Regions from separate parts of the Salipaludibacillus sp. HK11 genome, predicted to be linked through region 1. Evidence: riboswitches for the same ligand, from Rfam matches in the RefSeq annotation. Region 1 holds a riboswitch; each other region holds the start of a gene.

Region 1 (10,818 bases):
TTTCTTTAATTCATTTATACTGTTGATTTCAGAAAAAAATTTTGCGATAATGTTAGTATGACTAGTATGTTAGTAACGATTTTATCAAACGAATATCAATAACACAATAGTTTTTCTCATTCTGCTTCACTTATCATTAATCGGATTTTATAGATTCTGAATTCCGGTCGACCTAAATCTAAAATAGTTTAACTATGATAATTTTTAGTAATTAGCTCAAGCCTTTACTTAAATACATTTTAAATGAAAGCGTTTGACATACACAGTAATTAGTTAAAAATAAATCTCCACTTAAGTAGCATTACAATGGAAAACGATTCAAATTAATCGAAACAACTCTCATACTTTTCTTGACCGCTGGAAATATTGTATTGGAACTGGGCGCTTAGGTCTTGCATTGCAAAAGGAATACGTAGATCACCTAAAATAGTGGAAAAGGACATTGAGTATAAATATATAAGAGGACATGGTCTTCTTCACGAAGATATAGGTATTTACAAGGAAGTGGAAACAACAGACCAGACAATTACATTCGATTTTACAATGACAAAAAATGTAGTAACTGTGATTGAATTATCCTCTGTTAAAAATGAAACAGAAACCTACAAAGGGCTTGATGACAGTTTAATTAGTTCATGGAATAACTAAAGATATACCTAATTAATCATATTATTTTATACAAGACCTGTACAATAGAAGGTTCTCAACCTATAATAATATGTACAATGAATATATGAAGTGGTGGTAGATGTGGGAATAACTGGAGATCAAACTTATATAAAAAGAATGAATAAAAATCTTGTTCTAAATTCAATCCGTACAAATGCACCTTTATCTAGAGCACAAGTTTCTATTTCAACTGGTTTAAATAAGGGGACAGTTTCAAGCCTTGTCGCAGAATTAGTAAATGAGGACTTGATTTATGAGATTGGTCCAGGCCAATCAAGTGGTGGAAGAAGGCCTGTTCTTCTAATGTTTCAAAATCGATCTGGCAATGCAATAGGTATAGATATTGGGGTAAATTACCTGTTAGGAACTCTTACTGATCTATCTGGATCGATTTTAAATAAAATTGAAATAAGTACTGACAATACAGACGTCGATAATATACTAAACCTTCTCCAAAAGTTAATAACTGACCTCACCAACTTAGCTAGCAATACTACTTATGGTGTTGTCGGCATCGGCATTGGTGTACCTGGAATTGTCAATGAAAATGGGAAAGTCTTATTCGCACCAAACTTACATTGGGAAAATGTTGATTTGAAGTATCACATTGAAAATATGTTTAATATCCCTGTCCAAGTAGAAAATGAAGCTAATGCTGGTGCATATGGCGAACGAATATTTGGTAAAGGAAAAGACTCTAAAAATATGATTTACTTAAGTGTTGGGATTGGTATTGGAAGCGGTTTAATTGTTAACGACCGTATATACAAAGGGCAGGAAGGCTTTTCAGGAGAATTCGGCCATATGAGTATCGAAACTAACGGACCAAAATGTACATGCGGTAATAAGGGTTGTTGGGAACTTTTTGCATCAGAGCAAGCGTTGGTCAAAAAAGCCGAACAAGTATTTTCTGAGAAAAATTCCCTTGGAGATTTAGTCATAAAAGCTTCGAACAATAACCCAAGTGCAATCAATATTTTCCATGAAGTCGGAGGATATTTAGGTCAAGGTATCATTAATATGGTAAACATATTTAATCCTGAGCTGATTGTTATTGGCAATCGCATCACGAAAGCGCAAAAGTGGATTGAAAACCCACTAAAACAGGTTATCAGTTCAAGAGCACTCCCTTACCATCGTGAAAACCTTTCTGTAGAATTCTCGGATTTAAATTCTACTGGAATTGCATTAGGAGCCTCTTACTTGATGATCGAAGTATTTCTAAAACGAGTAGTATAAAAAAATTATTAAAACACGACGCTCGATGAGTACCCGCGTCGTGTTTTCTACTATTCTAAAACTGTCGTCCAAAGATATTTAAATATCCTAACTGGTAGGATGCAAATAAGACAATAAAAAACGTACCAACGATGCTAGCAAAAAATGTCCAATCTTTTTTACCAATCGACATCTCATGATAATGTGTTCGATCTGTTTCACCAGTAAAACCCTTCGATTCCATTGCAATCGCCACCCGTTCAGCTTTACGAATCGCATTGGCCATAAGTGGAATCGCATAGCGACGAAACTGAAGTATCCGCCCCCTCAAACCTTTTGCACGCCCAATCCCTCGAATTCTATGCGCCTGTCTTAGCACTTCAAATTCATGCTTAAATGTAGGTAAAAACCGATAGCCGGCAAGAATTCCAAACGTGAGTTTCGGTGGCAGCTTGAATTGTTGCATTAAACTGAGCATAAACTTCGTTGAATCGGTTGTTAAGATAAACATGAGCGACAAAGCAACGAAACACAGAGAGCGAAGCGCAAGACTAATCCCAACCATGACTCCCCCCGTTGTCACTTCAAACCACCAGAATTCAAAAAGGACACGCCCTCCTGCGAAATTATCACTCGTGTAAAGAACCGTCATCCAAGCAAAGCCTAATGCTAAGAAAATAAAAGGCGAAAAAAACAACAACCATTTTTTTATTGGTATGTCACTAAATATGAAAGTGAAAGCTACGGTAAACACGAGGTAGGCGAGTGGTGTGAAGATATCAAAGCTAAAACTTAGTAACACACCAGGAACAAGGATCGCTACCATTTTTAACGCCGGGTTAACGGACGAGATCATACACTTCACCTACTTCATTTTTTTCAGAGTCTATGTTCCGAATACGATATGGTCGACGTAACCTAGCTTGTTTAAGTAAACCTGTTTTCTTCCATAAGTCCTCGGGATGACCATGAAAAACAATATTTCCACCATCTAATACAAACGTTCTTTCACAATACTGATCGACTAAATCCATGTCATGAGTGACGAAAACAATCGTTGTTCCTTTTTCTTTTAGTTCAATAATAATGTTCATTAACTCTACTGTTGTTTTTGCATCTTGGCCAAACGTCGGTTCATCAAATAACAACAGTTCAGGCGTTTCATCAAGCATCGTCGCCACACTAAGTCGACGTTTTTGACCTCCACTTAATGAGAACGGATTGCTCCATTGGTGGTTCAATAGTTGAAAATGCGCTAAAAGCGTATCTATCTTGCCATTCATTTTCTCTACATCCATGTCGTTCAATTTCATACCAAAGGCTACTTCATCATAAACCGTATCAGTAATAAATTGATGTTCCGGATTTTGAAAAACAAACCCCATCTTCTGCCTAAGATCCTGCTCGCTCCATTGTTTTAAAGGCTGTTTCAAGAATTCAATTTCCCCTTGAGTAGGTGTAAGAATCCCTGCCATCAATTGAAGGAGCGTCGATTTCCCAGCACCATTTTCACCGACGACTGCGATGAACTCGCCTTTTTGTATCGATAAATTAATTTTGTCTAAAATTAATTTTTTCTTTCGTCTAAACGTTAGGTTTGTTAATGATAGGCTTTGTTCGAGAAACTTTTTCGATTGATCAACTCGATTTCCGATTTCGCTAGTCATAACTGTTTTATCTCGTTTAGGAATATGAATTCCTTGTGCAATTAATATATCAGAATTCTCATTGAATACTTGATCTGGTTTACCATCAACAATCAACTTGCCTTCATTGCTGAGCGCAAGAACATTGTCTGTGTATGGAATCCAATCGTCAAGTTGGTGTTCAATAATAAATACAGACATTCCTCGCTCTTTTTGCAACTGAGCAACTAACTCAATAAATTCTATGCTAGAAACAGGATCCAGGTTTGCTGTTGGTTCATCTAAAATGAGTAACTCTGGCTCTAACAATAGAACGGAAGCTAGTGCAACCTTTTGCTTTTGTCCTCCTGAAAGCTCGTGAATAGCTCGTTCCTTTAAATCAGTTAATCCTACAGCTTCAAGAATAGTATCCATACGTTTTGACATCTCACTTTGAGGGATGCGAATGTTTTCCATTGTAAAGGCCAATTCATTTTCAACAGTTATCATACAAAACTGACTTTCAGGATCTTGAAAGACAATGCCAATTTTTTGGTTAAGCTCACCTTTTTCAAATTGATTAATATTTTTTTCTCGGTAAAGCACAGTTCCCATTGAATAACCTTCCACCGCTTCAGGATAAAGGCCATTTAAACAAAGAGATATGGTGCTTTTACCAGAACCACTTGCCCCAAGAAGGAGCGTTACTTCTCCTTCATAAATAGCGAAGCTGACATTATCTATCAGCGAGGATTGTTGATTTTTTTCATAATCGAACGATAGGTTTTCTACGCGAATGAGTGGCTGAGGTTGCTCAATGCTCAAGTTATGCTGACTTTTCACGTTTTTCTTGCCACTCCTTTCCTAGTGCGTACCCACGAAGAACCCCTGTTTGCGCTAACTGATCACTAATATACTTACCTAACACACCGGCTAACAAAGCACCACTAATGATTCGCACAACTAACGTCGCTACGATTAATTCAGGTGCCAGCGCCGCTAGCCCTGAATTGAACCATCCCCACACGTAACTGAACATTGCAGCAGACATTCCAGCAAGTATAAGCACAGAAAGTGAAAAATTACGATATCTAGTTGCCAAGAAAACAACCTCGGCACCAAGTCCTTGAATCGCGGCTGAAATAATTAACTGCGGACCAGCTGGACTACCAATCAGTACTTGAACAGTTCCAGCAATTAACTCCGGCCAAAAAGCAGCGCCTGGTTTTCTTATCACATAGGCGCCAATAATCGAAACGATGAACCAGATGCCAAAGATCACTTCATAACCAAATGGCGCTAGACCAAATGGTGTGAGAAAATTCCTTAACCCTTGCCCGAAAAAGAAAAATAGCAAATAAATAACAGCAAAGACAACGCCAAATATCGACATTAAGACGATTTCTTTCAATTTCCATTGCTTCATCATCGTTGCGATCCCCTCTCCTATTTATCTTTCTTCGATGGACTGTTCGCAGAAATTGCAGCAGTCATTGTGACATGACTATGATCTTTCGTTTTTGACGCACGAGCGAATACCTCTTCAAGGGTATTAAATACATCGTTTGCATCTCCATCTAATCGCGAAGCATAATGAACACCCTTCGTAAACGTACCATGCTTTTTTGCGACATCAACTTGATCTGCGATAACTTGCATATAATCAGGATTATTCATTGGATATAATGCGAACTGGGTCGCCACTGTCACTTTTTCAATTACCGATTTCGCTTCATTCAGGCGTTTATCATCCTCTGACATATATGTGTCACCATCTGAATCACCTGGGCACCCTATCGAAAATGTCCCGTTAAAAACGACATGGACTCCCGTTTTAGCGGCATGAATAAAAATCGCTTTTACCACATCAAACACGTGCTCACTTCGTCCGCGTATACATGTACTCACATCATCAGTTACTTGCCACACTTTTGAACTGTCTACCTCTTCTAATGCTTTCTTTATCACGTCTACAAAATTATCCGTCATTGGATATATCGAGAAACGACACCCGACAATTCGACTTGTTCCACAGCTTAAACCTTGCATATTCTGAATCCTCCTCTATCAATATTGGTAATCAATATGTAAACCGGTGATTCGCTCTCAATGGGAATCTCATAACTTTTAGTAATCATCCAACTCAATCATTTTAGGCAAACAAAAACTGCACCTCCCAGTTAGGAAGATGCAGAAAAGGTTCATGTAGGTTTGAAAAAACATCAGGCTACACGTTGCTCACCTGCACTTCCCCACGCTAGTATTAACTAGATCAGGTCCAAAGGGTTAACAGGAATTTCACCAGTCTCTCAGCATATAGCACCCCTAGTGCGAACACGGTTATCATATTGTTGATTCTATTGTAACTGTAATAGTTACAATTTGTAAATACCATATTTGTAATGTGTATATTGATTGTGATGATTTATATCACTGACATAAGCGACATTTGTAGTTTAAAATGTGGTAAATGAGCCTTTTGAAAGGGGACTTCACTTATGGAATATAAAGATTGGTCAGCAAGTTTGGAGCACGAAGAGTACGCAGAAAACCGAGATCTTGTTATCCGACATGCCTTCGAAGCAATTGATGAAACAGTCGAAGGTTGTTACGTAAATCTCGTCACACCGGATGTTTTTGGAAATCCAGAAAGTTATTTATCTTTAATGATTCATGATAAATACGGTGACACCGTTGAAATGAAGTACATTGATCAGTGTGGGTGCGGAGGGTATGTATTGAGAGTATATAAGTAGGTCGCATTCGCTACTTCGCGTGAAGATTTTGGTAGTAAATCAGTTACGGTTTTAGTTGGAATTTGTTATCCGTAGGAAAAGGAAGTCTATGTGTTGGAATCAGTCTATTATGTGTCGTAATTACTCTTTTACCTGTTGGATCTGAAGCTCTATCTATCGTAATCAAAACCTTCCCACAACAAAAATGACGTATCAAATTGTTATCAATTTCACACGTCATTTTTCAAATTTTTTGTCTTCCTTGGTTTTCAAAGACACTATTTATTCTAACACGATGACGCTAATTATCTGGCTATATACGACTTACATTCAGGGCATAACGACTTCATATAATCATTAGGGATTGGATATTCACATTTGTCACATTTTCTTTGTGGGTCGACAGCTTCTCCGATATCTGACTTATTATTTCTGTAGCTTGAAACAATGAAGATAATTAAAAGTACTACGACAATACCGAGAATAATAGCTAACGTTGACATAAAATCATCTCCCCATTATTTTTAAAAAATAAATGATGATGAATGACCGCAGCTGCTGATTATTGTTTAAAAATATATCGAAAAGTGACTTGGAATTTCCCCTCCCTCATAGAATAGACTCTTGATACACATCCCCTCCTTTAAAACTTATCAAACTAGTTTTTTCACTTTTCATAAAATTGACACATTTATAGCCCATCACTTAAAATATCTTATAATGAATCTACGTATGGCTAATTATATTTTTGTGCATAGAAGCCGTGTAACTTCCACTCGCTTTCCACTACCAAGAAATTGAGTGTCCTCATGGGGAATCAGCTGCTTTATTCGCTATTCTATAATATGCTTTAGAAATTTTATCATGCATTGTTCATTCATCTACACTACTTCATAATGATATTTATAATGCTGCTTTCCCTGGGTGTACGTCCTTGACTAGTTCGGAAAAAACATCGTAAAGAAGATTCCTAAATTCAACTAATTTGACCTGTTGTAAATCATTAGGACGAAGCGATATTAACGACGGTGGCGGCAAATATAACACTCGATTAACTTCTAATTGGATCCAAGGAACCTTCCCAATATTTCCGTGGAGGCGGGTGACATGCCCGCCTTTAAACGGATCATTCATCGTTACAAATTCCCTGTTATTAGCTTTATACATGTGGAATTTCGCTTCTAACAATTCTTTAAAGTGCACCATCATTTCCATCGGTGCCGTCAAAGCCTCATCACATAGGTCACCTTCATCATTCCCACGGTTACCAATACAAAATAAAGGCCGATTTTCCCAGTTCACCCCTTTTTTTCCAGGTCCATAGTCCAGCATTGAATGACAATCTACTGCTAATTTCACATCTGGATTTTCAGCAGCTTTAATAAGTTTTTGATGATATGGCAAATAATATTTATCAATCAATGCTTCTCGTTCCCCGTCACTGAGACCTGATGGAGAATCCCATACCATTTTTCCCTCTACCGTCATAGTTTTAACAATACCATCAGTGTTTTCCGGAGGTAAGTCTGTAAGGTCGCGATTCATGTCGACGAAAATGCGTGCCACATCGACCTGATGGTATTCCTCTGCAAGGTTACTGAAATCAAATAACTCTTTTGTCCACGTATCACCGTCTAATAAGATATCCATATCGCTCAGTAAACATTCGGTCTGAATTTGAGTTGGGAAATTTAAACCTCCGTGAGGAACTGAAATAAGTATTGGAAGCTTATCTTTTATCATATCATCCACCTCATTCACCATTTAAGTACAAAGCTAGCAGCAACGAACGCTGAACTAATTCACTTCTGTGTAGCGCTTCTTCAGGCATATATAAATTTCTACTAGCAGGCGAAAAACCACAAACAACGGATGATCCTTTAGGAACCTCTCCGGCTGCGGAAGACAATAAACTTGATTCCGTGCCAAAAGGCAAATTCCACTTAGTGCTTAAATCAGTTAATTGTTCTATTAATTCATGATTCTTTTTACGTATAAATGGTGCTCGTTCCACCAACTTTTCCATGTGTGTCCGCATCCCTTTTGAATGCGACTTAAATAAATCCCTGATAGCCCTTTCCGTTTCGTCTGCTATCTTTTCATCTATATACGTTATTGATAACGTTGCATAAACTCGATGTGGCTTCAAGACAGAATATCTCTCAGATCGAACATCTTGAATAGCAACTGCTAATTTTTTTTTCCTATTGTTTAAAGCTTGTAACTTCTGTGCATTTTGAATGAACGTGTTGAGAACATCTACGGATTTAGTTTCCTTTCCAATCCGCACTGGATCTCCCTCAACAATAATACTAAATTGCCTTGTACCTCTTCGTTGGTCTACTACTTTTCCATCTGCAAAACCAGGTTGAAGAACGATAACTTCTGCTGCTTGCTTTGCAGCCCGCTGTACTGTTGATGAACTATAGCGCATCCCCCTACCTTCGTCTGAGTACAATAGAACACCTATCTTTTTCTTACTAAGTAACTTTTGCTCTTTTAAAGCACTCAAAGCGCTTAGCATGGTGACAATCCCACCTCGACTCGAGGCAATCCCTTCCCCATAGAGCCATTCCTGTTCGGTACGAAAAGGAATTGGAAACCCTGTTCGATCTCCAGGTACGTCAATCGGTACGACTAAAAGTGTGCCACCTTGCATTCCTGCCGCAGTTTCAAATGTCCAGGCAGATCTTCCATTTGTAGAAGATTCGACAGGACTTAACCCTAGTTTACTTAATCGATCTTCTAATTTTTTGCGAATTCTGCTCAAGCCTACTGGATCTTCTGTACGACTGGAAATATTTGTCCATGCCTTTAAATCTGTTTCCATTGCAGTTCGTTTCTTTGTTAGTCCATTGAAAATACGAACATCTGCTTTTTGCATTTGCTCATCTATTGGCGCAAGAAAATCTTCACCAAAATAGCGTTCACATGTTACATCAATTATTCTATTCATTAATTCTTTATAAGGTAATCCTATTTTCTCTGCTGCAAATACGAATGAACCGTCGGAACCAAGACTCGCCATCGAATTCACTTCAAGAATGTAGGGATTTCCTTGTTTATCAATCCGAAAATCAACCCGAGCAGTATCATAACAATTCAATGCTTTGAAAGTTTCAATCGCTAGAGCCTGAATTTTTTCTGCTTCTGCTTCCGTTAAGTTAGCTGGACAAACTTTTTCAACCGTACGTCCACTTTTATTCTTTTTGTCTTCGTAAGTAAAAATTTGTGGTCCTTCTCCAAACACAAGTTCCACAGCAGGTAACGCTTGAACAGGATTGTTTCCCAGAATTCCAACATTCACTTCGCGTCCCTCAATATATTCCTCTACAAGTGTAGGTGCATTGTAGGTTTCATAAATCACTTGCACTCCTTCACGAAGTTCATCCTCGTTCTGAACGATTCTAAGCCCAAAAGATACAGCTTCATCCTTTGGTTTTACGATTAGCGGATACGTTAATTCTTCTGTCACTGGCGAATCAGGCGTATCCAAAACGGTGAATTTAGGTGTTGGTAAGCCTCGTTGTAAAAGAATCATTTTCGTCACCACTTTATCGAGCGCAAGTGCGTGGGTTTCTGGTCCTGAACCAACATAAGGTACCCCAAGCATTTCCAACATTCCGGGCACGTGCATGTATCTGCCTCTCCCTTGAATCCCATAACTCAAGTTGAACACCAATCCAGGCCGCTCACCAGAAATTACTGTCGGCATAAACTCTTCAAGATTTTTGATTAAATTTTTATCTCCTTCAAACGTTTTTACTTGATGTCCACCTGATAGCAAACCTTCTTTGATTATTTTAATTGTTTCCAACCCATACTTTTCTCGATTCTGCGTACCAAATAAATTGATGACAGCTTGGCTTTCTCGGTTATAAACCACGGCAATTTTCATTGATGTTCCACCCCTTCACTTACGATTTTAGTTCGTTCAGTTATCTTCTGGACCAATTGCTGTTCCATCTCGTCTTGGGTCTGCTACTCCTTTATAAGATTCACGCCATTTGACAGGCATTTGCACCGCTTGCACACACCCTAATGCGAAACTATAGCGACCTCTTTTTTTCAATTCAAAGCCTGAAATTTCAAGAGCCTTGTATATATCCTTATTGAATCTTTCTTTTTCAATCAACAACTCGCCTGTATCAGAGGCATGAAAACGTGGGGCTGAGATGGCCCCCTCAAGCGATTCACCTTTATCAACAAGTCGAACAATCACTTGCGCTAATGCAGTAGAGATCCGACTACTCCCTGGACTACCAAGTAAATAATGCGGCTTCCCTTTTTTAAACATGAGTACTGGTGCTACGCTACTCCAAGGGCTGCCACCAGGGAGTAAATAATAAGGATGAGCGATATTCTTGTATTCGAATGCACTCATGTAATTGTTGTAGAAGAAGCCAAGTCCTTCTGCCATCGTTTTACTCCCAAAAACGAGTTCAATCGATTGTGTCACTCCGACTGCATTTCCATTTTTGTCGACAACTGATAGATGAGTTGTTTCACCACTTGTAGGTGGCGGTAAAAAAGTATCTTTTAATGCCATATTATAGATATCATGAATCCGC
Region 2 (10,818 bases), 320 kb from region 1:
GAATGTCGTTGAAATAGCTGCCATTCCAGACGCAAAAGCATATGCTGCTGTCCCATTTTCTAGTTCAGCAAACGTTTCTTCCAACGCTTGTCTCGTTGGGTTACCTGAGCGTGCATAATCAAATTCACCAAAGTCATCCAGACCTTCTTGGTGAAATGTGGAAGCCGGTTGTATAGCAACACTGACAGCACCAGAAGATGGATCTGTCTTATGTTTGTGGTGTAATAGTCTAGTTTGGATACTAAATTCATTCGAAATATCGTGTGTCATTTATTTTCCTCCGTTCGAGTCTCGTGCAAGGTTTAAAGCTTGATCTATATCACTAATGATGTCTTCTACTGATTCAATCCCAACAGAAAAGCGTAACAGTCTGTTACAGACACCTAGTTCTTCACGCACTTCTTCCGGTACATCTGCGTGTGTTTGCGTTGCTGGGTAAGTCATTAAACTTTCTACCCCTCCCAAACTTTCCGCGAAGGTGACGAGCTTTAATTTTTGCAGAAAAGGATTGACCCAATTTTCATCGTGAACCCGAAATGAGAGCATCCCACCTCTGCCTGGATAAATTACATCTAGGACTGCAGAATGATCCTTTAAAAATTCTGCTAATTTCTGCGCATTTTCCTGGTGCTTTTCCATTCTTAACGAGAGTGTCTTCATTCCCCTCATTACGAGCCAAGAATCTAATGGAGATAAGATCGGTCCAATACTATTAAAATAATAAAAAACTTTATCTGATAACTCTTGTCCTTTTGAAACGATAAGACCTGCGATCACATCGTTGTGTCCCGATAAATATTTCGAAGCACTGTGAATGACGATGTCGGCTCCTTCAATTATCGGACGCTGAAGGAGTGGCGTATAAAACGTATTATCAACAATCAGTAGAAGGTTGTTTTCTTTCGCTAATTTGCTAAAAGCTTTTAAATCTGCTTCTTGCATTAACGGGTTTGTCGGAGTTTCTATATATAACGCTTTTGTTTTTTCAGAAATGCGATCTTTAAAGAACTGAATATCACGAGCATCTCCGTATTGAAAGGAGAGTCCCCATCGACGCCACCCTTCTTCAAATAATCGGTATGTTCCTCCGTATAAATCATTCGAACAAAGAAGCTCATCACCGCTTTGAAATAACGAGAGAACGACTTGAATCGCTGCCATTCCAGATGAACAGGCAAAACCTCTGTCACCACCTTCTAATTCCGCAATCGCCTCTTCAAGTATTTGTCTTGTTGGATTACCGGTACGAGAATAATCAAACCCTGTCGATTGGCCGATACCTTCATGACGATAAGCTGTTGAAAAATAAACAGGAGCACTTACCGCCCCTGTAGCTGTTTCACTGCGGTTTCCTATTTGGACAAGTGTTGTTTCAAGCTCTTTTCGATACTTACTCATCAAAACTATCCCCTTTCTATTTCCATTAATTGTTCTCATTAATATAAAAAATTGGCTTTCATTTTATCATAATGTGAATGTAGACAAAAAAACTTCCTCTTATAAAATAAGAAGAAGGTTGTTAGTAAAGTGTTAAACTCGTCTTCTTCTTATCTGCGCAAGCTAAAAGCCTGCAGGAATTAGCACCTGACCACACGTGTGGCTGGTTGCTGAGATATCAAAGGGCCTTTCCCTCCACCTCTCATGATAAGAACCTGTCCGAATATTCTTTTATTTGTGAACGATTGTTCCCAATTGTAGCTGATTTTCATAAAACATGCAATAGTTTTTCACTATTTGACAATGAGTAACTATTTTTCTTTTACGAAAGCTTTATTGCCCATCATTTGATTACCGGAATGTGTATTTGGAACTCCGGCTCTTCTTTCAATATTTTTTCAACCGAATGCAATTCTATTTTAATCGGTAATTCATCAAAAGAATCGACTTGTTCAGGTTTTAAAGGAGTTAACCCTTTGTTTTGAATCTCTTGTTTAAGGTTTGTATATGTTTTTGCAATGTTCTCTTCTTTTTGATGCATCAAAGTGAAGTACGTTCCTTCTGGCAAAACGCAACTTACCATTCCAGTTGGGACCTTTATTCCTGTTTCGACTTCCCAACCAACATGGTGGGTGAACCCATTCGGACGATCATGAATTGAAACGCAGACTAATTCTGACTCGTTGATCTTCCCATCTATTTCCTCGCTACGATTTTTAACATCTTCAATTACTCTATGGATATCACCTTTTTCCGCTTCTGCAATTGTCCCTTCCCACGCCAAACCTACTATTAATCTTTCTTTCATTCCCCTCATCTTCACAGTAAATCCCTCCTCTGATTAAACTACGCTATTAATCGATTCTTTACTCCCTATTCTTCACTCTCCAGATAATCTCCTGCAAGAAAGTAAGATTACCTATCATTAGCAATGTGGGAATAGAACGTTTCCTACTTGTTAAATATAATATATATCATTCATTTGAGCCAATTTCATACATTCATCACTATCGCTATTGTAGAATTCTGTCATTTTATTACTATCATTTATTAAGTACTTTGTTCTTCAAGAAATGTCAATCTCATTACTTGTACTGGCGAATTCGATCGAGATCAAGGAACACACAGAGAACGACTAGTTCTTTTCACTGAATTGATCGATGAAACGCAAACTTAATAAGTTTTGCGTTTCATTTTTTTGTTTCAAATCTATTTATCTACACTGTTTTTGAAAGATTAGTTGACAAGGAAATTTAATCTGTTAAAATCAAAAGAAATATATATGAACTACTGGGGGTGCCCATTTATTGGGCTGAGAGAAAGGTGTACAGCTTTTTAACTCTAAGAACCTGATCTGGTTGACACCAGCGGAGGGAAGTAGCATAACTTTAACCGTTTCTATAATCATCTACTTCTGTTACCAAAGTCAGGTTCTTTCATCTTTATGAGAGGGCTTGGCTTTTATTTTACTTTATCCCTCTTGCGAATGTTAGTTCTATCAAAGGAGCAAAAAAATGAATCGGACACACAAATTAACTTTGATGGCAATGCTGATTGCGATTGGGATTGTCGGTGCCACCTTTATTTGGTTCCCCGCAGGTGTCGCTAGGGCTTATCCTGTCCAACATGCAGTAAATGTTATCGCAGCAGTGATATTAGGCCCTGGACCAGCTATCCTCATTGCCTTTGCAATTGGATTGTTACGAAATTTACTTGGCCTTGGCACGATTTTAGCTTTTCCTGGTGGGATGGCTGGAGCATTATTGGCCGGTCTCATTTATCGTTGGAGTAAAAAGAAATCTTCAGCAGTTATTGGAGAAATCATTGGCACAGGTTTCATCGGATCACTTCTAGCTGTTCCCCTTGCTCAATTTTTTCTTGGTCACGGGGGTGGAGCTCTGTTCTTTATCCCTGCTTTTCTTGTGAGCAGTGCTTCCGGGGCTGTATTAGCTTGGATCATTTTGGCTCGGATTCCAAAAGAAAAATTTAAAATTTAACAAGAGCAGCTGTCACCAAAATATTTTTTGGTGACAGTTTTTTTGCTTATGGAGCGATGTTTCTTGATTCTTTCAGGTGGCAAAATGTACGGTAGAGGTGATCTTGTACCCTTGGTGAGTCTTTCTGGAATGGAAAGGGCACAAGCGGTGGCGTCTTGTGACCTTAGCTAGCAGATTTAGAATAGAAGGGTCACATCTATTAAGGGGCTGGCGGTTTAATGACAGCAGGCTCATGTTCTTATGCAAGATCAAGAAAATGACAGCTAATAGCTATTGAAATAGGTAGCTTATAATAAAAAAAACAAAAGGAACCTTCATCAGCAAAGGAGAGGTCCTTTTGGCTTTTAATTTGAATCTTTATTTTATAAGAGACCAAAAGATCGTTTCCTAAGGGGGGCTTATTCAAAAACCGTTACGATACCTACTCTATATTCATCAACTATCTTTTAGTCCATCTACAACAACATCCAGTTTACCCGTTCCAGGGTCGATGACCAGTCCATGCACGGGAATTTCTGATGAAAACAATGGATGTTTCTTAATCATTTCAACACTATTTTCTACACTTTCTTCTACGGTACTAAAGCCTTTCAACCAAGCTTCCAAATCAATTCCAGCATGAGTTAACATTTCTATTGTTTCACTAGAAACGCCCCGCTCCTGTGATTTTTCTAAAAGCGATGTTGCACTATGTTTTAACATACCGCAATCGTGATGCCCTATAACATAAACTTCATCTGCTTCCAATTCATACACAGCAATTAGAATACTGCGCATAATACTACCAAATGGGTGCGAAACGATCGCCCCTGCATTTTTAATAAGTTTTGTTTCACCATTTTTTATATTCATTGCCTTCGGTAACAATTCTAGTAACCTCGTATCCATACATGCAAGAATAACCATTTTTTTGTCAGGGAATTTCGTCGTTCTATACTGAACAAAGTCTTCATTTTCAACAAATGCTTTATTAAATTCTAGAATTTTAGGTAGTGATGACATGTCATTCTTCCTCCTTAAGTAATGTTCGATAAGTTGAGTATTTTATCGTTGATACCATTTATTAGAAAGGTGCTAACCATAAATATAGAACTATCATAACATCTAACAGTATTAATTAGTTTCCTTGAAAATGTGCAAAAGATGCGAGAAATTCTTTCAATTCAACTAGCGGCTCTTCATGCAAATGGTATATTTTTTCTCTGCCACTCTTTTCAATTTTCACCAAGTCTGCTTCTGAAAGGATTCGCAAATGTTTTGATACAGCAGTGCGCGAGATGGGAAAATGATCGCTTATTTCATTAATAGAAAGATTTTTTTCTGATAGCAATTGCATTATCTTTCGTCTTGATGGATCGGCAATTGCCTGAAACACATCGTGCTTTAAAGTAGACGACACTAGTTTTCAACTACCCATCTTAATTCGGTATTAACAAGGCTATCCCAGCCTTTATTCATTCGATCTCTAACAACATCTTGTGTTTCTCCTGTGTTTGGAATAACAGCCTCAGCTTCTTTCCAACCGCTATGGATCAGGTTGAACTCAGTTAGAGCGCCTTTTTCTGTTAAGTAGAAGGAAACTATCCAGCCATTATGATCCCATGAGAACTGTAATTGTTTCGGCGCCTCAACTGATAACACTTTACATGGTGATGGTCCAAAAGGAGACTCGAGTTCAAATTCATGCCCTTCCTGAAGTTTGAACGTGTTAGGCATAAACCATGATTCCAGCCCTTCACTCGTTGAAATAGCCTTCCAAACTTTATCAATTGTAGCGTTAAAAACAACTTTTTTCTCTATTTGCTGTAATGAATTTTCTTCCAAAGTAATACCTCCTCAAATTATAAAACCAACAGGTTCCGTGTTGATTATATACAACCAAATGGTTCTGTGTCAATTGTGATTATTTCAGATTATTTTCCATTAGATATTGCGTTTATTATAAGGTGCTGAAACAAATCATTTGTTGAACTACCCGCCACTTAACTGCTCTTGCGAACTGTTTGAAGTGGGGGATTCCTAAGAACACCTTCGTAACCGAAAGTTTTGATTAGGCTATCCCCGTCGCACCGACGGTTAGAAGCCTTATAGCTTCATGTTTGAGATTTAATCCTGCGTTCATATCGCGGTCGTGATGCATGCCACAAACACACGTCCACTCACGCACATTCAGATCTTTAACGTCTTTGTTTTTATAGCCGCAACGTGAACAACGTTGTGAGCTAGGGAAGGTTTTGCTCACTTCCACCACCGTCTTCCCGTACCATTTAGCTTTATATTTCAACAGGCTCTTAAATTGAGACCAAGATACATCAGCGATTGATTGAGCTGTTTTCTTATTTTTCATCATGTTCGATACTTGCAGACTCTCCATTCCGATAATATCGTGGTTTTTGATGATATCCGTCGAGGTCTTATGCAAGAAATCTGTCCGCTTATTTTCAATCTTTTCGTGAATTCGAGCGACCTTGATTCGTTGCTTGTTCCAGTTGCTAGAACCAATAACTCGCCTTGATAGAACTTGTTGTGCCTTTGCTACCTTTTGTTCTAACGTCTTAAAATAACGATGGTTTCTATATCTTGTTCCATCTGCAAGGATAGCGAAGTCTTTTAGTCCTAGATCAACGCCTGTACTGGTGTTTGTCTTCGGCATCTCAACGACGTCTGTTTCAGCTAAGATTGACACAAAGTACTTACCACTTGGATTGCGTCGTATGGTCGCATTGATGATTCGCCCATCCACGTCACGACTTTTAGAAAACCGAACAAGACCAAGCTTCGCCAACTTGATGTGTTTACCTAAAATAGCGATATTTCCATTGGTGTGCTTCGTGACATAGGACTGTATCTTGTTCTTTTTACTTTTAAACTTAGGAGCTTTGGTTTGTTTTTTATAATACCTTTGGTAAGAATCAGCGAGGTTTTCAACGGACTTTTGCAAGGAAATACTATCCACTTCTTTTAAAAAAGGATAATGCTCTTTTAACTGGCGAACCGCCTTAACTGACGCGTATTTGTTGAAAAAATCTCCTTTCCAGTTATTTGAAGGGAGATGACCGTTTTGCACCATTTCTTCGACGATGTACCAGTAAGCGTCTTTTTGCTTCTGCTTACTGAGGAAGAAATTGAACACGAATCTTGAACAACCGAGCGTTTTATGAATGAGCTCGACTTGTTTCGGATTAGGAAAAATACGAAATTTGAACGCTTTTTTTACTAACATGACATCACCTCATTTACAAACGTATGTTCTAATTATATCATGAGGTGAGTCTGTTGGCTATCGCCAACCGCCATGGCTAAAAGCCCTTCTCGCGATGGAAGAGGGAGTCTTCTGGCGGAAAACGATAAATGTAAGAAATAAACCTAATTTATCGAGGTTTCCTCAAACACTATATAAAAATATAATTGACAATGATTATCATTATCAATAAAATGAAACTAAGCAATGAACTACTTAAAGAAAGGGGCAATTTATCGGACTTGTCAGACTCTTTTGAACGAGCAACTGCAGTCATTCGTGGACAAAATCAAGATTATTTTTTAGCTGTTTCAGATGGAATCATGTATATAAGACAAGACGGAACTTGTTTGAAAGTATGCACAGAAAAAGTGAAAATATTGGACTTAACTTGCAATGGCGATGTAATCGCAGGCGTTGGTCACGGCGGAGTCTTTTTAATCAGTCTCGATTATGGATTGACCTGGTCAAGGAAAGAACTCCCAACCAATGTTTCGGTGTGGAGTATATCTATGAACAGTCTTCATACAATATTCACCCACGGACATTCTCAGATTTTTTTATCCAATGATTACGGAGATTCATGGATTGTTTATTCTCCTTTCTCCGCATATGGGAATAATCAGCCCTCGATTCGTTCCATTTGTATCGATAAAAAATATTTATATGTTGGAACGAAAGTCCACCATCAATACGGGGGAATTTGGTGCATAGACATTGAAAAACATGCGTTGAAACGTCTCAAATACGATACTAGGATGATAGCTTCCATTCTAAAAATAAATAACACGCTTATTTGCGCGATCGGCACGTGTAAAAATGATAAAGGTAGCATCGAATATGTTTCCCTTTCGAACTCGACTTCTACTCCTTTGGAATGGATACTCTGCCACGACGATGCTAAAAGGTCTTGCTATTTAGACCTCTCAGAAAACAATGGCTACATCTATGCTACAACGACTCAGGATAACGCAGGTATTAGCCAAGTTTCTCGAATATTTCTTAATGAACAAAAAATGACTCCTTGTGCAAAAATACATGGCCATGGGTGGCGTATTTCAAATCTAGAAAGCAATTTTTTAGTAGCAGGGCTCCACGCATCGTTAATGTCATCTTCAGATTTGATTCTAAATACACATTAAAACCAAGGAGATGAGTTTTTTATGACAAAAGTATTACTTGTATATGCTAGTATGTCAGGAAATACGGAAGAGATGGCTGATTTCATCGAGAAAGGCTTGCTAAAAGCCGGCATGGAAGTTAATAAACAAGAAGTTGTCGATATTGATGCTAGTGAAATGGAAGATTACTCTCATATTATGCTTGGCGCCTTTACTTGGGGAGATGGTGATCTACCTGATGAGTTCCTCGACTTTCATGAAGACATGGAGGAGATGGACTTGTCTGATAAATTTTTTGCTATTTTTGGGTCCGGAGATACGATGTATGAAATTTATTGCGGAGCAGTAGACATTCTTGAAGAAACAGTAAAAAAATGCAATGGTAACATCGTTCTTGAAAGTCTGAAAATTGAATCTTACCCTGATGACGAAGAAATGTGCATAAATTTCGGAACTCAATTTGCAAATGTTCTAGTTAAATAGTGGGCTCTTACTATTAACACCCACCATCAAAAAGATGCTGGGAAATTCAGTAAACTAAACAAAAAATACAAATTAATAACTCAATTAAGAAAAGAATGATTTACTGCTTCATAAAAAGATCAGGGATTTGTCTGCCATGGCGACGGCTCCTCCACGGACCAGACTGCCAAGGTAGATCCGCCCCCCCTGATCCCTCGCAAATTTCTCCATAAGTAGCCCACTCTAGCTTTATTACACACTTCATATCCCTTCAACATGTTCTGATCTTACTCGTCTGATTTTTCATAAAATTCCCCTTTTACTCAGATATAAATTATGATAATTGCCCCATTTTTAAGCCCTCTTCAAAAAAGACTTTTTCGCAAAATTTAAACTAACTATATGTCTTTTTATCTAGTATAATAGTATTGTACACTTAAATAGAATATAATGATGGTCAACCTAAAATTTCCATTCAGTCATGGTTTATATATTTAAGTCTGCTTGTATATTGTGTCTAATCAGAATTGGAGTGATTTATATGAATAATATTGAACAATTGCGCATTAAGACGATGCGCCAAAAGAATAACTTAGTCTATTATGTTTATTGTGTCGCTTTGTTAGTTGGTGCCTTGGTTTCATTGTTTACAGGGGAATCCATTCAGTCCTTAACTATGGGAATACCTCTAGTGATATTTTCTTTGTATTACTGGCCTTCTCGCTTATCTGGAAAGTTTGAAGAAAGCTTCCCACTAGTGTTTGTAGTTGTTTCAACATCTGCCCATTTGGCCACGACGTTATTTGCTAATACGTCGATCACAAACATCTTTATTTTAATTTTCACATTTTTATTAGCAACCATGCATGGGAAAATCTCAGTTATGGTAATAAAAACAGTATTGTCCGTTGGTGTGTTTTACGTTATCACTCAAAACGTATCAAATCCTGAAATTATAAATGAAAGTTTGCTGACATTTTCGTTTGTCTTAGTGCTGTATACAATAACCCTCTTCATCTTAAGTTCTCTCAACAACAAGACAAATAAAACGACAGAGCAAATGGTTCAGAAACAAACGGAAGGCATGCAGCAACAAAAAAAAGCAAAAGAACATGTTCAAACCCAAGCTGAAACCATATCAAAGAATTTGACTGAGATATTTGATCAAACAGAAACTAGTTTAGATTCGCAAAACCAGATTCTCACAGTGATTCATGAATTAACATCTGGAACAGAACAGCAGAACGAAGAAATATCCCAAATTGTTCAAGTCTTATCTGAAAAAACGACTCTTATTGAAAAAATCCATCAATCTTCCTTAACGTTAAAAGATAAAACGTCATCTAATAGTGACCTATCTTCAAAGGGTTCAGAAAGTCTAACTGAATTAACAACAGATATGACACGATTTAAAGAAGAATTATTATCTTTAACATTAACATTTAGTGAGTTAACCGAAAAAATTGATGAGACAAACAAAATGTCTGCAAGTATTAAAGAAATTACTGAACAAACAAACCTGTTAGCGCTAAACGCTTCGATTGAAGCTGCGAGAGCTGGAGAAGCTGGAAAAGGTTTTGCCGTCGTTGCAGAAGAGATTCGTAAACTCGCTACAAACACAGAGTCAATTACAAAGTCGATGACGACGAATTTACTTAGTATTAAATCTGTTAATGAGGCTGCTTCTAATAAAATTGAACAAAATAATGATTCGATTGATCGTAACGTCCTCAAGGCGAAAACGGCTTCAGACTATTTCAAACAAATAAATCGTTCATTGGTGGAATTAACCGGGCAAATGGATGAGTTCACGTCATATACATCGGAATCCAAGGATGGAATACGTAAGATTGAGCAGTCCACGAGTGGATTCGCAGCTTTGTTGGAAGAAGCATCTGCATCCTTTGAAGAAATGAATGCCTCTCTTGAAACTGTTATTAAAGAGAACGGCAGAGTTGGTAATTTACTTGGAGAAACAACCAAGTCATCTCAGAGCTTAGTTAAATAATTTTCAACGAGACGTTTTCATGAACAAATCTAAAAAACCAGCTAACAATTCCTTAACAAGGATTGTCGGCTGGTTTTTTCATATTTTTCTAGCCACAACCTCCCATAAAAGTCGTGATCACCTAGTTATCAGCTCCACGCAAAGGTAAATGTAAGTGCTAAATACAGACAGAGAGGATTGTAAAGTCTTGTATCATATTTTGAGAAAGTTGTATGTTTTACTTTTTTGAATATACCAAGATGTTTGAAATCACCTATCGCTCTCATCAAAAAAACAAAAGTAAATATAATACAAAATAATTTCGTGAACATATTTGGTTGAAAGAATAGTATCAAATCATATTGTATTAATAAAATTAAGGCTACAACTAACAAACCAAGAGCAACAATAAGAGTTTCTATCCATCTAGGTGAAAACGATTTACCTCCTTCTACTTTTTCAGGTAAGACAGCATTTAAGCCCCTCCTACCTCCAAATAACCAGTAAAAGTGAACGAAACTAATTAAAGTCAATACAAAAGCAGATGAACAAACGAAAAACAGCAGCATATCC
Region 3 (10,818 bases), 1.2 Mb from region 1:
TTTCCGTCGCTAGCTTGTGATGTCCAAACAATTTCGTCATCTTCTCGATACACTTGTCTTGCGTCTTCACTATTTTGCAAAACGTGAATGACCTCCGGATTCGTTAGCAATGATAACGTCCAATCATCGTTATCTCTTAGCTCTCCTCCGAACATTAGTGGTGAGCGGAAAATAGACCATAATGTCATCATTGTTACTTGTTCATCTTTCGTAAAACGTGTCCAACGATCTCCACCGCCACCATCAACAGATCGAAGCCCAATATGACCTAGAGGCAACATATCCGCATCTGGCCAGTGGCCCAGACCTACGTTTTTACTCCATTTATAACATCGTTCAAACATGCCATGTAAGAGGTGCCATAAATCCCAATAATCATCAGTCATTCGCCACATGTTAGCGTTCTCTTCGAATACACTTGCGTATTCTAAAGGCGCGGGTCCAGGAGAAAGGCTTAAAACCATTGGACGGCCACTATTATCAATTGCTTTTCGGATCATTTTAATCTCTTCCGTATGGGTGGAATACAATTTCGAATCAGCAATATCATCTACTTTGACAAAATCTACATTCCATTCTGCATATAGTTTAAATAATGAATCGTAATAAGCTTGTGATCCTTCTTTAGAAGGATCAACTCCATACATGTCCGTGTTCCATGGGCAAATAGAATTTGGATGAGCAATTTCTCTTGCTGATGAATCTGTTCCTAATATTTTTGTATTTTGATGTACTGCTTGACGTGGTATTCCACGCATAATATGAATACCAAATTTCAACCCTAAATTATGAACATAATCAGCTAAAGGCTTAAATCCTTTGCCTCCTTCTGCTGAAGGAAATCGATTGATTGAAGGTACTAATCGTGAATACTCATCCATGTCTAAAGGAGCAAACTGACGATACGCAGAAGATACTGCTTCAGGTTCAGACCACTGGATATCGACAATCACATATTCCCACCCATAATCTTTTAAATGTTTCGCCATGTATTCTGCGTTTCCTTTTACCTCATCTTCTCTGACTGTAGCGCCGTAACAATCCCAGCTGTTCCATCCCATTGGTGGTGTTAAAGCGTGTTGATAATGCTTCATTTGTTGGACCATCCTTTCAATATCATACTTAATAATCATATATTATGTATTTTATAACCATCGATTAATAAGTCTTTGAGTACACAATTTCTTGTTTCTATGAAATTAAATATTGGTTAACTTTCTTAACAATACACTAAAGTAACCCCTTCCATCAAACAAAACTATCAAGAGGCTAACCATAAGGTCAGCCTCTTTAAATCTAGTATTTAAAAATGGATCGCTTCCATTTTTAGACAAATACTACATTGCTTATATAATGGACCTTCAATAAATTCATGGTTACAGTTTTCTTGAATTTCATTTAAATTTTTTTTCAAATATACAAGAAGCAGTTTTGTTTGGTTCATTTCTTCAATGATTTCACGAGTTTTCGACTGGACTTCGAACTTACTCTGATCATTACTGATAGACATTGCTTCCACCTTTCTTAAATTCTTTTGATTTCTCTTGCATTCCCTTCTCTATTTCCTCTTTCGTAAAAAGCTCGTTATCCTTTGCATAATTACGAATATCTTGAGAGATTCTCATACTACAAAACTTTGGGCCACACATGGAACAGAAGTGTGCAGTCTTTGCACCTTCAGCAGGCAATGTTTCATCATGATACTCGATCGCGCGTTCTGGATCTAATGCGAGGTTAAATTGATCTCTCCAACGGAACTCAAAACGAGCTTTAGATAGAGCGTCATCCCGCTTTTGAGCTCCTGGATGCCCTTTAGCTAAATCAGCAGCATGAGCAGCAATTTTGTAGGTAATTACTCCTTCACGAACATCATCTTTATTAGGTAAACCTAAATGTTCTTTTGGCGTAACATAACAAAGCATTGCTGTTCCATACCAACCAATCATCGCCGCTCCGATCGCAGACGTTATATGGTCATATCCAGGAGCAATATCTGTCGTGAGTGGGCCAAGCGTATAAAACGGTGCTTCCTCACAAACCTCTAACTGTTTATCCATGTTCTCTTTTATTAGATGCATCGGAACATGACCAGGTCCTTCAACCATCACCTGAACATCATGCTTCCAAGCCACTTTTGTCAGTTCACCAAGCGTGTCTAATTCGGCAAATTGCGCTTCATCATTTGCGTCTGCAATTGATCCTGGTCGCAAACCATCTCCTAATGAAAAGGAAATATCATAAGTCTTCATAATTTCACAAATATCTTCAAAGTGTGTATACAAAAAGCTTTCTTTATGATGAAACAAGCACCACTGTGCCATAATCGAACCTCCACGGGAAACGATCCCTGTTAATCGATTCACCGTCAGCGGGATATATCGCAGTAACACACCTGCATGAATTGTGAAGTAATCGACACCTTGCTCAGCCTGCTCAATCAACGTATCACGGTATATTTCCCAAGTGAGGTCTTCGGCAACACCGTCGACTTTTTCTAGCGCTTGATAAATTGGTACAGTCCCAACAGGAACAGATGAATTACGAATAATCCATTCCCGTGTTTTATGAATATCTTTTCCGGTGGATAAATCCATGATATTATCTGCGCCCCAACGAGTAGCCCAGGTCATCTTTTCAACTTCTTTTTCGATTGACGATGAAACCGCAGAGTTTCCAATATTCGCATTGATTTTCACATGAAAATTACGTCCGATAATCATCGGTTCAATCTCCGGGTGATTAATATTCGCTGGAATAATTGCACGTCCTTTAGCAACTTCATCACGAACAAAATCCTCTGATACCCCTTCTCTTAAGGCGATAAATTCCATTTCAGGAGTGATCTTTCCTTGTTTAGCGTAATGAAGTTGTGAAACGTTGTTTCCTTTTTTCGCACGCAATACCTTTCTTTTCAGACCAGGGAAAACCATATGTTTCGTACGCGGGTCGGTTTCATCTTTGTAGCCATTATCTTCAGGTTTGATTTCGCGATCCTGGTATTCTTCCACATCTCCTCGCTCGTGTATCCAAGAGCTACGAATGGGAGGAATTCCTTTTGTAATATCGACTGAATACTCAGGATCCGTATATGGTCCGCTTGTATCATACACTCTAACCGGTAAATTTTCCTTTTCACCAAATGTTCCTGTTGTTGGACTTAATTCAATCTCGCGCATCGGAACGTTTAGATCAGACCTTGAACCTCGTACGTAAACTTTTTTACTATTTGTGAAGTTCGACATGATGGAAATGTTCTCGCTGTTAAATGATGCCGTTGACATAATAAATCTCTCCCTATTTTTTAATGATAGGACAAGATCGAGAACACACCAAACGGAGTAGCTTTAATAAGCACACAAAAATAGCCGGATCCACAAAATATGGAAGGACCCGGCTAATGGTATACATGCAGAAGTTATCTTACTCTAATGTTCATTCAACTTCCCTACGCTGGTATGATCCAGATCAGGTCCAAAGGGTCAGAAAACTTTATCGTGTTTCCTTCTCAGCCCAACTTATTGGACTCCCCTAGTTATTTCTATTCGATTAACTCTTAGTATATAGAAGGATTCAGAAAAGTCAAACTGTTATTTCATTCTATTTATGGAAATTAGCTCCGCAGACCCCTTGCATCCATGTTTTTACTCTATCTATTTTGAATTTCATTTTTATCACCACCATTTTATCCCATTCATATTTTGTTCCTCAGAGGAAAAAATGTAAACAAAGGGAGGATGATGTTGATGAGTAAGAGATCTAAATCAAAGAGAAATATGCAAGACAGTAAGGATGCGGTACAACCTAATAACAGCAAAGAACGAATGACAATCTCTAAAGCAGGTCCCGATGAACAAAGCCAGAGACAACGAGGGGGAAATTAATTTGAAAAAAAAAGACGAAAAAATTGTTGAAAATTCGCATGAAGGACGGGAGAAGTATTTTGTTGATGTCGATCGAATGATAAATGAGGGGCTTGGTGGAGGCACCGTTAATAATAAAGAAAATTCTGGTAAGATTGAACAGGCTAGAAACTTTAAATCTGAAGATCCACCTCATGAAGTGGATAAAGAGTAATTTTTCTCCGATTTCATCAAATTGACTTTCATTCTGAACATATGTGCTACCGCATGAAGTAGGCAGCAAAGAACCTCAGCTCCCTACTTCATCTGCGGGATAATTTTAACTTTAACAATGATCACATTGATTAGTAATAGAACGGAAGACACAATAAATAAACTACGAATACCAGCCACTGATGCAAGCCACCCACCTGCAATTGGGCCAAACATTGTTCCCAAATACATAAAGCTGTTCGAGAACCCGAATGTTCTGCTTTCCATACCTTCGGGAGATAATTGACGTAATAATGAGTTAATCGAAGGTAGCAGTCCGCCTATACATAATCCTAATAAAAACCGAAATATAATCAATTGCCAATAACTAGATACAAATGCTTGTGGAAAACTGATGATTGCTGCGAAAAACAGCGTAACTAATAATACAAATTGTGGCCCTTTTCGATCACTAAGTTTTCCTAGAAAAGGACTGACCAACATGTTTGCAAATCCCATGACAGACATTGCAAAACCAGCATAAAACGCTACATTTTGCCCTGTAGTTAGTTCTTGGACAAATAAAGAAAGAAGAGGATTCACCCCAATAAGGGCAAATTGTACAATAAAAAAGACGATAAATAACGATAAGACAGGTGACGTAGATGCAATTTTCTTGAAATCTTGCATCGTATTAGTCTTCACAGATTCTACTATTTTATCAAATTGTTCGTGAACAAAGAAAAGTACAACAAACGCTGCGATTAAAATCGTGACTCCTGTTACATAGAAAATCATCCTAAATCCCATTAAATCTGCCATGATTCCGCCAAACAGAGGTCCACAAATCCCTCCAGCAACCGCCCCAGCTTGTAACATTCCTAACGAATAGCCCATTTGCTTCTTCGGGGTACTCATCGACATCAGTGCAATTGCTGCCGGTATAAATCCAGAAATCATCCCATTTAGTAATCGAAGCAACAGTAATGACCATGGACCAACTGCAAATCCAGTCAAGGTTAATACAATTGCCATACCAAAACCTGAACGGAGTAGCATTGATTTCCGTCCATATCGGTCTGCAAGTTTTCCCCATAGTGGCGAAAATAGAAAAGCAGTTAAGAAATTTGCCCCAAAGATAACGCCAGCCCAGAGAGTAATTTCTCGAGGATCTGTCACTCCTAGTTCTTGGAGATAGAGAGGTAAAAAAGGAATTATCATCGTCATAGCAGCCATGACGAAGAATTGGCATACCATAAGTATATAGAGATTTCGTTTCCAATTTATTTTAGACACTTCGATTCACGTCCTTTGAGTTAAACTCATTATATATTTCGTTAGCCGAAGTTTTCAAGAATTTATTTAGAAAAGAGAAAATTTTGATGAATTGACTAAGAGTTTTCGTCTACTAAAGACAATTAAAAAAGCACTTGAAAAACAAGTGCTTCTTATGTATTAATTCTCTTGTTATTTCATCCTTATCTTTTAATCACTTTCTCGATTGCTGAAAGGAGAATTAGTCTTGTCACTGATCTTAATCAAAACGCTCTGTCTCAAGACCATCGATAATTTCTTCCATTTCTAACGTGAAATTCAATTGGAGTGGTTCAGGAAGTGATTGTTGAATGATTTTCACTTCGTTCATCTCCTCTAATTCTTCGACAGTCTTAGGAGGATGCTTAAGGCTTTTAAACCATCGCTTAAATTCACCGGAAAAACGATAAAAGTTCGTTTCAAATCGTTCTGCCGCTTCCTCTCCCTCATCTCCATCTGTCTTCTGCATCCTTTGCCAATCTTCTAAAATCGTTTTAAATGCATTGCTTACTTCCTCCATATTGGTTTCCTCCTTAATGATCAATCGATTGTTAGCAAAAACGAAGTTATTTCTCATTTTCAAAAAAAATTTTGTGACACATGTATAATTTCCAATTTTTGATGCAACCTACGTTATAAAAGGATGTGAAAATATTGGACATGATATTTAGAAATGTCTATACATTTATCTGCTACATCGATAAAAAAGGTTACCTATTCGACAAATATCTGAAATGGTATGTCTTTTTACATAGAAACCATTCTTTTTCAACATCTTTTCATTGTTTTAGTGCCTTTATTTATTTGGATTAATACAAAGCATAAGCTGTTGCATCAGATGACTATATTCTGTAAGATCATCTTCTCTAAATATTTCCATAACGTAAACGTGATTAATTAAGTGATTGACAAATGACTCCATTACTTCTCTGTTTGCCAAAACATTGCAAGCGTACCTTCTCCTGCATGAACAGCTAACGATGAACTCATTTCTCCGATGACAATTTCAATGTCTGGGATTTCTGTTTCTACCAGTTGCTTTAATTCCATTGCTTTGTCTAACACATTTCCGTGCATAATCCCGACTCTCTTTACTTTATCATCATCACACGATTGTTTTAGCAATGAGACGATTTTGTTTGTTGCTTTCTTTTCTGAGCGAACTCGTTCAAATAAACCTAATTCACCTTCGGGATTAATTGAAAGAATTGGCTTTATTTTCAGCACATTACCTAATAAAAATTGCGCACCAGACATTCTACCACCTTTATATAGTTGATCCAAATTTCCAAGTAAAATTAAATTTTTCGATCTTGTTACTTCTTCCCTCAGTTCAGACGCAATCTCTTCCATAGAAACTTCTTCCTTCGCTAAACTAAGTCCTTTATCGATTAACGCCGTAATACCGTATGAAAGTGACAGAGAATCAACCACTTCCACGTCAAAATCTGCAAGTTCCTTTCCTCCATTTGAGCTAGACACCGTTCCACTTAATTTATTGGAAACATGAATCGCTATAGCTTGATCATAGTCTTTTTTCAATGTATTATATAACTCTTCAAATGTCCCCACAGATGGCTGCGATGTTTTGGGAACTTCTTTATTGTTACGAATCATGTCATATAATTGCTCTGAAAATAAATTTACACCATCTTCGTACTCTTTTCCATCAGCAATAATTACAATAGGTGCAACATACACATCAGGGTGTTCACGCAACTCTTCTGATAAAAATGCTGTACTATCTGTCACAAATGCAATTCTCTTCTTTTCCATTTGTATATCCACTCCTTTAAAATAATCTGAATAGTTTAATTATACGTTGAATTGGAGATAATACCAAGTGCTGATATCAGGTACTAATTTATGATAGTGAAATTTTATCTAAGTACATTTTATCGTAATCCTATAACTAATGTTTAACATTGCCTAACGTAACTAAAGCCCACTTTATTATGTGGGCTTCCTTTTATCTTAGCTATAATTGTACGTAATATCAATATTGATAATATTCAGTAATCGCATCATAAAAATCTTCTTCTTCTTCAGTGCCTAACATCATTAACGGAGAAACTCCCTGATATGTTTCTTGATTTACGTCTGCTCCGTTTTCGTAAAGTAAAATAGCCATATCAAGCCAGCCAAACTCTAAAGCAATTGTTAAAGGCGTCCCATAAAGATCTTCGTGATTTGGGTTAGCTCCCAACTCTAACAATTTCTCTGCGACTTCCAAGTTATCCAAGTAAATAGCATAAATTAATGGAGTAGAATCTTCAATATCCATTACTTCGATATCTGCTCCCTCGGCAACTAAACGTTCAATTTCATCGATGTCACCATCGATTGTTGCAAGAATAAGAGGCGGATGCTCTCCTTCTGGTTCTTCAAGGATGTCATTCCCAAATGTATCATTTGTAAATAATGAGTTCTCTTCACTTACCGGACCCAAAGAATCAGTAAATGACTTTCCATACATCATCGCTCCACCGGTCATTACCAAAAGAACAAGAAGGTATATTACACCAGAGGATATAGAAAGAGCTATCACACCACCTATGATACGCCCTCGATTGACTTGAACATCTATTCCACTTATCGAACGTATCCGCTTTGGAAGAAATGGATGTGTAGAAAGTTTTTCACTTATCCAACTAAACGTTCCAAAATCTGTTGTTAACTGTTGGACATATGCTTCGATATTCACTTCTTTATAAAGCTTCTTGCCAATCATAAGAATTGTTAGTGCACGGACAGACGCCTCTTTGTCTTCGATTACTTCAGCGGCAATATTATCACAATTATATTCACACGCTCGACTATATGCCTGTCCTAACAAAGGGACTAATTTCGCTGGAAACAAAATCATTTGTTTAAGAACATGGTTTCTTTTCACGTGAACAAGTTCGTGAGCAAGGACAAATTCTAATTCCTTTTCCCCTTTTTCTCGTGCCAACTCAAAAACTTCAGAATAAATAACGACGATATGTTTGCCAGCAAAGCGTGATGCAAAGGCATTGAGAGCTCCTTCAGAATAGACAACATACACTTCTGGAACGTATTTCAACTTTAATTTTTCAGCCAAATCTGTGACTTGTTTATGTACATCCGGAAATTGATCTTCACTAACTTTCAAACTGTTTCCTCGAATCATACCTAAACTTATCACATTTATTAAAGTAAATACGCATGCAAAACCTATAATAATTGCTATACCTACAAGTGAAAAAATAGCAATAACATAAACTAGCACACTAACGATCACAGATAAAATAAAATAAAATCTTTCCTTCCGATTAATTGCTTCCATGTAAAATAATCCTCCTCAAATTACTATTTCCACTAATTAATATAGAATTATTTCCCATTTTATACAAGAGTTATTTTGTATATTTTTGAGCTTTCAATGAAAAAAACAATTTTCTTTTTAGCAAAAATTTATTTTATTTTAGCTATCTTGTTTGACAAGGTAGATGTTCTTCTGTAAGCTAGTTTGTATTACAAGGTAGGTGAGATTATGTCTAGACGAACACAATTATTAAAAGGAATTTTAGAAGGGTGTCTATTAGCGATCATTCATAAAGGCCCAACTTATGGATATGAAATCTCTCTGAAGCTGAAAAGTTTAGGGATCGACAACATTAGCGAAGGATCGATCTACCCTCTGTTATTGCGCCTACAAAAAGAACAATACATTTATGGGAAAATGGAGAAATCCCCACATGGTCCAAATCGGAAGTACTATTACCTCACTGAACATGGAGAAGGTGCTCTGACTGAGTTTAAGAAGCAATGGAACATCCTACAAGTTCCAATTAATCAATTATTAAACAAGGAGGATTACAAATGAACGTGAAAGCACTCATCGAATTAAATAATGAGAGCCGCGAGAAACTTACCGATGATAATAAGAAGTACTATGAAAAATTCCTTATATACATTCGCTTAAGTTCATCTAAGTCGGAGAAAGAAACGGAAGAAATTCTCTATGAAATACTTGAACATTTATTAGAAGCACAAGCCGATGGGAAAAAACCTGAAGACGTATTTGGAGATAACCCCAAGGAGTATGCAGATGAAATTATTGGAGAATTACCAAAAATGCTCAAGCAAAAACAATTTAATAATGGACTACTTATAATAAGTAATTTCTTAGGAGTATTTGCTCTTGCATTTGGGATAATTAATACACTTTTTTCTTTGTTTGGGGATTTCGACCCTATGTTCACATTTGGTTTGGGGTCTGGACTCTCCATTGTCATTATCGCTGTTCTTAATGCATTTCTCACAATAGTAGTCGTCATAAAATGGTTACGTTGGAGTGCATTCAAACAGCAAAAGAAATGGAAAGAGTTTTTGCAAACCTTCTCTATGGGAGTAGGAAGTGCCGCTATTTTTATACTGCCACGAATTTTCATCCCTAAATTCGGCATGGAAATTAGTATACCAATGTGGAGTTTGATTCCAATTGGATTAGTTTTCTTAGGAATTGGTCGATATGTTATAAAAAGAGATTAATATGAAGATTCTGCTTTAGCGTATCAAAATAGGAGAGCCACCGGCTCCCCTATTTTGTATCTTATTTATTTATAATTAAAAGTTCGGATGCTATTTATTTCCTTAACAATAACTACTTTTAAGTTTAGATGTTTTTAATAAAAATAACAAAAATTGCGATATTTTTTTACTCATTGCTTGATGGACTTTCTTCATCTATCGGTACTACATTCTCATCCGACTTTTCTAACTTTTCGCCATTCATAATGCTTTCGCCATGAAATCTGCCGTTTTCTTCGATAATAATCGTATCCATCTCTGCTCGTCCATTTAAAGAACCAGAATCATAAATATGAATCTTTCCTTCTACTTTGACATTTCCTTTGATGGAACCAGCGATGAAGAGATTTCGAGCTGTCAAGTCGTTTTCTACTTGTCCTGTTTTGCCAATTGTTACATCGCCTTGACAATTTACTTCACCGATGATTTGCCCATCAATGCGGATGCTGGAATTCACATCCAATACTCCCTTAAAAATTGTTTCTTCGCCAATAAGAGTAGACATCTCATTCAACTTTTTTTCATTATTATTTTTTGAAAACATGCGTCACCTCACGTTTAATTTTCATCTTCTTTTTTATGGAAAGTCATGTACTTATATGGATCAACCAATTCACCATTTCTTTGCACTTCGAAGTGCAAGTGAACACCGGTACTCCTCCCGGTTGTCCCCATGCCGCCAATGTATTCACCCTTTTCCACGATATCACCAACTGAAACATCGATGGAATTTAGATGAGCATATAATGTTTCATATGTTTCTCCATGTTTAATGACAACCGTATTTCCATAGCCACCATTACGTCCTGCCAGAGTAACTTCACCATCGGCCGCTGCATAAATCTCTGTTTCAATCGGAGCTGCAATATCTGTTCCTGAATGGAAACTTGTCTGTGAA

The links. Region 1 has a riboswitch for thiamine pyrophosphate ahead of ACM26V_RS21160 (YkoF family thiamine/hydroxymethylpyrimidine-binding protein). Riboswitches for the same ligand answer to the same signal wherever they lie in the genome.
Region 2: linked by a shared signal. The riboswitch ahead of thiW (energy coupling factor transporter S component ThiW) and the one ahead of ACM26V_RS21160 (YkoF family thiamine/hydroxymethylpyrimidine-binding protein) in region 1 are both predicted to bind thiamine pyrophosphate.
Region 3: linked by a shared signal. The riboswitch ahead of thiC (phosphomethylpyrimidine synthase ThiC) and the one ahead of ACM26V_RS21160 (YkoF family thiamine/hydroxymethylpyrimidine-binding protein) in region 1 are both predicted to bind thiamine pyrophosphate.

What each region holds. Positions count from the first base shown of each region.
Region 1 is NZ_CP181045.1:4,456,210-4,467,027, reverse strand. Features, by position in the region: gene ACM26V_RS21185 (hypothetical protein) at 430-648, shown strand; gene ACM26V_RS21180 (ROK family protein) at 787-1,908, shown strand; gene ACM26V_RS21175 (energy-coupling factor transporter transmembrane component T family protein) at 1,964-2,743, opposite strand; gene ACM26V_RS21170 (ABC transporter ATP-binding protein) at 2,727-4,355, opposite strand; gene ACM26V_RS21165 (ECF transporter S component) at 4,339-4,941, opposite strand; gene ACM26V_RS21160 (YkoF family thiamine/hydroxymethylpyrimidine-binding protein) at 4,959-5,561, opposite strand; TPP riboswitch at 5,745-5,849, opposite strand; gene ACM26V_RS21155 (CGCGG family rSAM-modified RiPP protein) at 6,011-6,268, shown strand; gene ACM26V_RS21150 (hypothetical protein) at 6,553-6,750, opposite strand; gene ACM26V_RS21145 (N-formylglutamate amidohydrolase) at 7,151-7,990, opposite strand; gene ACM26V_RS21140 (M20/M25/M40 family metallo-hydrolase) at 8,001-10,145, opposite strand; gene ACM26V_RS21135 (gamma-glutamyltransferase family protein) at 10,182-10,818, opposite strand, start outside.
Region 2 is NZ_CP181045.1:4,132,432-4,143,249, reverse strand. Features, by position in the region: gene metC (cystathionine beta-lyase) at 1-270, opposite strand, end outside; gene ACM26V_RS19710 (methionine biosynthesis PLP-dependent protein) at 271-1,398, opposite strand; SAM riboswitch class I at 1,545-1,651, opposite strand; gene ACM26V_RS19705 (GyrI-like domain-containing protein) at 1,781-2,254, opposite strand; TPP riboswitch at 2,720-2,830, shown strand; gene thiW (energy coupling factor transporter S component ThiW) at 2,952-3,434, shown strand; gene ACM26V_RS19695 (beta-class carbonic anhydrase) at 3,870-4,436, opposite strand; gene ACM26V_RS19690 (ArsR/SmtB family transcription factor) at 4,552-4,770, opposite strand; gene ACM26V_RS19685 (SRPBCC family protein) at 4,833-5,258, opposite strand; gene tnpB (IS200/IS605 family element RNA-guided endonuclease TnpB) at 5,485-6,657, opposite strand; gene ACM26V_RS19675 (WD40/YVTN/BNR-like repeat-containing protein) at 6,843-7,817, shown strand; gene ACM26V_RS19670 (flavodoxin) at 7,839-8,279, shown strand; gene ACM26V_RS19665 (methyl-accepting chemotaxis protein) at 8,800-10,266, shown strand; gene ACM26V_RS19660 (DUF3995 domain-containing protein) at 10,395-10,814, opposite strand.
Region 3 is NZ_CP181045.1:427,730-438,547, reverse strand. Features, by position in the region: gene ACM26V_RS02435 (glycoside hydrolase family 27 protein) at 1-1,094, opposite strand, end outside; gene ACM26V_RS02430 (hypothetical protein) at 1,304-1,510, opposite strand; gene thiC (phosphomethylpyrimidine synthase ThiC) at 1,497-3,281, opposite strand; TPP riboswitch at 3,426-3,540, opposite strand; gene ACM26V_RS02420 (hypothetical protein) at 3,744-3,881, shown strand; gene ACM26V_RS02415 (hypothetical protein) at 3,883-4,074, shown strand; gene ACM26V_RS02410 (MFS transporter) at 4,158-5,348, opposite strand; gene ACM26V_RS02405 (hypothetical protein) at 5,587-5,886, opposite strand; gene ACM26V_RS02400 (hypothetical protein) at 6,163-6,306, opposite strand; gene ACM26V_RS02395 (DegV family protein) at 6,288-7,142, opposite strand; gene ACM26V_RS02390 (M48 family metallopeptidase) at 7,363-8,673, opposite strand; gene ACM26V_RS02385 (PadR family transcriptional regulator) at 8,881-9,213, shown strand; gene ACM26V_RS02380 (DUF1129 family protein) at 9,210-9,881, shown strand; gene ACM26V_RS02375 (bactofilin family protein) at 10,048-10,464, opposite strand; gene ACM26V_RS02370 (peptidoglycan DD-metalloendopeptidase family protein) at 10,479-10,818, opposite strand, start outside.